One region of the Vibrio sp. B1Z05 genome, then DNA from elsewhere that is predicted to be linked to it. Evidence: predicted binding sites of a transcription regulator. Region 1 holds the regulator's gene; the other holds the start of a gene.

Evidence for each region. Region 1 encodes MetJ, which represses methionine synthesis genes. Its sites were predicted from a motif close to TTAGACNTNTANANGTCTAA; they were not measured.
Region 2: metN (methionine ABC transporter ATP-binding protein MetN) is a predicted target of MetJ. The motif match lies at 1,492-1,511, and genes of this name have one in related genera.

The regions. Positions count from the first base shown of each region.
Region 1 is NZ_CP130463.1:174,679-177,875, forward strand. It holds gene QV280_RS00825 (malic enzyme-like NAD(P)-binding protein) at 145-1,407, shown strand; gene metJ (met regulon transcriptional regulator MetJ) at 1,518-1,835, opposite strand; gene QV280_RS00835 (O-succinylhomoserine (thiol)-lyase) at 2,026-3,189, shown strand; gene QV280_RS00840 (bifunctional aspartate kinase/homoserine dehydrogenase II) at 3,192-3,197, shown strand, end outside.
Region 2 is NZ_CP130463.1:640,132-643,328, forward strand. It holds gene QV280_RS03025 (methionine ABC transporter permease) at 1-386, opposite strand, end outside; gene metN (methionine ABC transporter ATP-binding protein MetN) at 376-1,410, opposite strand; gene gmhB (D-glycero-beta-D-manno-heptose 1,7-bisphosphate 7-phosphatase) at 1,593-2,147, shown strand; gene QV280_RS03040 (YitT family protein) at 2,298-2,897, opposite strand.

The DNA.
Region 1 (3,197 bases):
TCCAAGTTATTTACCTTCATTTCGATCTGGCAATCCCAAGCATTCTCTTTTTTACTCTGGTTACTTTGTAGTACATTGCCTGTTTTTTATTTACAATCACAAATTATTTACTTTCTCCTAATATCCACGAAGGGATGCTCTTAGATGTCAGATGACCAACCGATAAATGATTTCCGCCAACAAGCTCTCGATTACCACGAGTTTCCTAAGCCAGGAAAAATAGCTGTTGAATTAACAACGCCTGCTGATTCAGTTCATGATCTAGCGCTAGCTTATAGCCCAGGTGTTGCAGAGCCAGTACGTGAAATCGCCCAAAATGCTGATAACGTTTACAAGTACACAGCCAAAGGGAATATGGTTGCGGTTATTTCAAACGGCACCGCTATCTTGGGTTTAGGTAACTTAGGGCCAATGGCTTCTAAGCCGGTTATGGAAGGCAAAGCGTTATTGTTCAAACGCTTTGCCGGTTTGGACTCTATTGATATTGAAGTAAAGCACCGCACTATTGATGAGTTCATCGATACCGTGGCGGCGATTGCCGATACCTTTGGCGGAATTAACCTAGAAGATATCAAAGCGCCAGATTGTTTTGAGATTGAAAGTCGTCTTATCGAACGATGCGATGTGCCGGTATTTCACGATGATCAGCACGGCACTGCGATTGTGACCGCCGCCGGTATGCTTAACGCAATAGAGCTACAAGGAAAGCAACTGTGTGACTCTACTATTGTATGCTTGGGCGCCGGTGCTGCGGCAGTTGCGTGTATGGAGCTACTCATTAAATGCGGCGCACAGCGTGAAAAAATCTACATGTTAGATCGTAAAGGCGTTATTCATACTCGCCGTGACGATCTTAACGAATACAAACAGCTGTTTGCCAACAATACCGACAAACGTACCCTAGAAGATGTGATTGAAGGCGCGGATCTGTTCCTTGGCGTATCTGGTCCTAACTTGTTGTCACCTGAGGCATTGGCCTTGATGGCGGACAAACCAGTGGTGTTTGCCTGTTCTAACCCTGATCCTGAAATTAAACCAGAGCGTGCTCATGAAGTGCGTAGTGATTTGATTATGGGCACGGGACGTTCTGATTATCCAAACCAAGTGAACAACGTTATTTGTTTCCCATTTATCTTCCGTGGCGCTTTAGATGTGAGAGCCAGTGAGATTAATATTGAAATGAAGCTAGCGGCGGTGGAAGCAATTCGCCAGTTAGCAAAAGAACCAGTGCCAGAAGAAGTGATGAAAGCGGCTGGGGTAACGTCATTAGAGTTTGGTAATGGCTATATTATCCCTAAACCAATGGACCCACGCTTGTTACCTCGCGTAGCAAGAGCGGTAGCGGAAGCAGCGGTTGCCTCTGGCGTTGCTCGCATTGAGCTTCCTGAGAATTATATGCAGAGCTAATAGCAGAATGCAGGGTTAATAACCGAAAATTAAAAGGGGCTAGAGTGTGATCACTTTAGCCCCTTTTTTTATGAGTTAAATCTGAGCGTTGTGCTAGTTTAGTACTAGTGTTAGTCGTCGAAGACTTCTAATTCAATACCGAGATCGGACATGATTTTTTTTGCTTCAGTTGGAATTTCATCTGGGCAATCTTTTCTCAGATCTTCGTCGGTAGGGAGTGGTTGGCCAGTATAAGCGTGTAAGAAAGCTTCACATAGAAGCTCACTGTTGGTTGCATGGCGGAGGTTGTTTACCTGACGACGTGTTCGCTCATCAGTTAGAATTTTGAGAACCTTAAGTGGAATAGACACAGTGATCTTTTTTACTTGAGTGCTTTTTTTACCGTGTTCAGCATATGGGCTGATGTATTCGCCATTCCAGTCTGCCATTGGAAACCTTTATTACTTAGTTTTAAGAAGTTAATTTCCAATTCTAGCGATATTTACTGCTATATGTAAAGGCATTTAGACGTCTAGATGTGTTGAAGTCTAATACTGATCACGGTAATCTAGTATTAGATTCAGATTAATTTGATTGGTTACAAACTCCACCAGTCACTGCCAAAGGAAGGACAAGAAAATGAGCAGTAAACATAAGTCATCGACCATTGCCGTACGCACCGGTATAGAGTCTGATACCCAGCACCATGCTGTTGTTCCCCCTATTTACCTGTCCACAAACTATGGTTTTCCTTCATTTGGAGATGTACCAAAGTATGATTACACCCGCTCTGGAAACCCTAATCGTGGGCTTTTAGAGACGGCACTGTTTGAGTTGGAGTCAGGTAAAGGTGCTGTTGTTACCAACTGTGGTACATCAGCACTTAATTTATGGGTTTCGGCATTTTTAAGCCCAGACGATTTAATTATTGCGCCTCATGATTGTTATGGCGGTACTTACCGTTTATTTAACACTCGTGCGCAAAAAGGTGACTTTAAGGTTGAGTTTGTCGATCAATCAGATGATCAAGCCCTTGCTGCAGCGATTGCCAAAAAGCCAAAACTGATTCTTATTGAAACGCCATCGAACCCATTGGTGCGAGTAGTGGATATCGAGAAAGTGTGCCAGCAAGCGGCAGCCGTGGGTGCATTAGTGGGCGTCGACAATACATTTCTAACCCCCATTTACCAAAGACCATTAGAGCTTGGTGCTGATTTTGTCATCCATTCCACCACTAAATACATTAATGGTCATTCGGATGTGATTGGCGGGGTTGTGGTTACCAAAACTGAACAGCATGCTGAAGAACTTGGCTGGTGGGGTAACTGTATTGGTGCAACGGGCACGCCTTTTGATAGCTATATGACATTGCGCGGCATTCGCACTTTAGGTGCACGTATGCGTGTGCATGAAGAAAGCTCACAAGTTATTTTAAACTTTCTACAATCTCAAAAGCGTGTCAAAACCATTTATCACCCAAGCTTGCCAGATCACCCTGGCCATGACATTGCTAAACGTCAGCAGTCTGGTTTTGGTAGCATGCTCAGCTTTGAGTTTGATGGTGATTTAGAGCAACTGAAGACCTTTATTAACAGCTTAACATTGTTCTCTTTAGCGGAGTCTTTAGGTGGGGTAGAGAGTTTGATTTGTCACCCTGCGACTATGACTCATAGAGCTATGGGTGAAAAAGCATTGGCTGAAGCTGGTGTGTCTAATTTCTTATTACGTCTGTCTGTTGGGCTAGAAGATAGTGACGATCTTATTGATGATCTTGCCCAAGCATTTGATTCGGTCGAGGGTTAATTATGAAC
Region 2 (3,197 bases), 470 kb from region 1:
TCTACCAGTCCACTTGGAACTTCTAACAGTGCGCCTTCAATTAAGCGTGCCACAAATGGGATTGCGCCAATGGTCAAAGGAACGATTGCCGCTGTGGTACCGATAAAAGTACCAATTAGTAGTTTCGTTAATGGGATTATAGCTACCATCAATACAATAAATGGAACACTTCGACCAATATTGATGATTGCGCCTAATACAGAGTTAAGGCGCGGGCTTTCTAATAGACCACCACGTTTGGTGGTGTGCAGAATAACCCCTAGCGGGATGCCAACTAAAAAGCCAACAATGCCTGAAAACGCCACCATATAAAGTGTTTGCCATGTTGCCTTGAGCAAAAGGCTGTTATTTGCGCTGAACCAGTCAGCAAATACATCATAAGACATAGCCTAGAACCTCGACTTTAATTTTTTGTTCTTGAAGATAGTTAATCGCCGCATCGTAGGATTCTTCATCGCCATACACTTCTGCGACCATCATGCCGAACTTAACGCCGCCAGCATAATCAAGATCTGAACTTAGAATAGAAATATCAATATTGAATTTACGTGCAATTTGGCTGATAACCGGCGCATTCACACTGGCACCTGTAAACTCTAGGCGAACTAAAGCGTAGCTTCCTTCGCAGCGCTCTTTTTGCAGGCGTAACTCGTAATCTTCTGGGATAGAGAGATCTAAAGTGGATCGTATAAATTGGTGAGCCAGTTCTGTTTTAGGGTGCGCAAAAATAGTGCCTACAGTGCCTTTTTCGACCAGTTCGCCACCACCAATAATCGCCACTTCGTGACAGATGTTTTTCACTACATCCATTTCGTGGGTGATGATTAAAATGGTAATCCCCAGTTGACGGTTGATGGTTTTTAATAGCGCAAGGATAGATTGCGTAGTCGCAGGGTCAAGTGCGCTGGTGGCTTCATCACAAAGCAACACTTTAGGGTCACTGGAAAGCGCTCTCGCTATCGCTACACGTTGTTTTTGACCGCCACTTAGGTTGGCAGGGTAGGTATTACGTTTGTCAGCCAGTCCGACAAGACCTAATAGCTCAACCACTTTGTTTTCGATGTATTGTTTGTCTTTACCCGCAAGCTCTAATGGCAATGCGATGTTTTCGAACACAGTACGAGAAGAGAGCAAATTAAAGTGTTGAAAAATCATACCTATGTTGCGGCGTGCTTCTGACAATTCTTTTTTAGATAGCTTAGTCAGATCGATACCATCAACGATAACTTCGCCACTGGTCGGTGCTTCAAGCATGTTTACACAACGAATTAGAGTACTTTTACCAGCACCAGACGAACCAATAACACCAAAGATATTGCCTTTGGCGATGGTCAAATTGATATCTTTCAAGGCATTGATTGCGGTTTTGCCTTGGTAGAATACCTTGTTAACTTGCTTAATCTCTATCATCAAAAAGCCTGCTTGATTAGGGAGAGGATCTAAAATCTTTCAGAGATGCTAGATAGTTCACAGAATGAAGTCAATAGATATTTTTACGTCTAGACGTCTAAAGCTGAAAACGTAGGTGCGAGTGACCCCAAAGCGTGCGATAATTATCCCCATATCAAGCAAACAATGCAGAGTAATTTACCGTGTCTAAACCCGCTGTTTTTTTGGATCGTGATGGTGTCATTAATGTCGATCATGGTTATGTCCATGATGAGCATGATTTTGAATATATCCCTGGAGTTTTTGAAGCGACAGAGCAGCTACAAAAAATGGGTTATATGTTAGTGCTAGTGACCAATCAATCGGGCATTGCACGCGGTAAGTTCACCGAAGAGCGATTTGAATCGTTAACGCAGTGGATGGATTGGAATTTTTCTGATCATGGTGTGGAGTTTGATGGTATCTATTATTGCCCGCACCATCCTGAGCACGGTATCGGTGAATACAAACAAGATTGTGATTGTCGCAAACCTAAGCCGGGCATGTTTATTTCGGCGCGAGATTTTCTGAAAATTGATATGGAAAATTCGGTTATGGTTGGCGATAAAGCCGAAGATCTTATGGCAGCAGAAGCCGCTGGCGTTAAAACTAAGATTTTAGTGCGTACTGGTAAACCTGTTACCGACAGAGGCGAAGCGATTGCAACAGTTGTACTCGATAGCATTAAAGATGTACCCGCTTATTTATCGCAGCAATAAGGGGTAATTGGCGATTTAGTCGCTGAGCTTTTAAGTTGAAACTATGCTTCACAGGCTTTGACTATGTCAAAGCCTGTTTTGTATGTGCTTATATCTGACTACAGGTGTAAATCTTTCGCTGAGCGGTGAGTGCTTACCGTGAACGAAATACTATTGATAATGAACGGTATAGCGAGTGGGCTTATGGTTCATCCATAAAATCATATTGATAAAGACGGCGGCAACAATCGACCAAGCAATTAGCGTTAACGGAATAAAATACAGTGAGCAGATAAGGATAGTGATATCAAACAATAACTGACTCTTTCCAACCGACACGCCAAATTTATCCTGAATGACTAGGCACAATACGTTTGATCCCCCCAAACTCGCTCGATGACGAAATAGCACCAATAAGCCGAGCCCAATACACATCCCGCCCGCAATAGCCGCAAAAATTGGGGATAGAAATTCAAACTTAACCAAGTGATGCAGATTATCGGCCATTATTGAGACCAAAGAAACGCATATGACACTATTAATGGTGAAGCGTTTGCCTAATCGAAACCAAGCTAGAAAATAAAAAGGGATATTGACCAAAAAGTACATAGTACCGAAGCTGAGGTCGATAAACTGGGTAAACAGTAAGCCTAACCCTGCTGTGCCTCCCACGATCATTGATGATGACTTTAAAAAAAAGATCCCAATGGCAACCAACAAGGTGCCGGTAAAGATAGCTGCGCAATCTTCAAGAAAACTGTGTTTATTCATTGGAGTTAACCTCACAAAACCAGTCGCGAATAGTATAGGAAAAGTGCGCTTTATCGAATTGTTTCGGCAAAATTGTCGTTAACATCGTGTAATTTTTGATTTACACGGTGTAAAGTTGAAGGCCTCAAATAAGATAATCCCATATTAGACCTTTATTCTGTAGGAAAATTAGGTAAATATACCTATAAGAAACAGGGACAAAAAGAATTTGTGATACAAATTTATTTCGGTAAAATGCCGCCAATGCCGTGACGAAAACGTTTGCGTTTAGTCATTGTATGGCTTTTTTAGCTATTTACA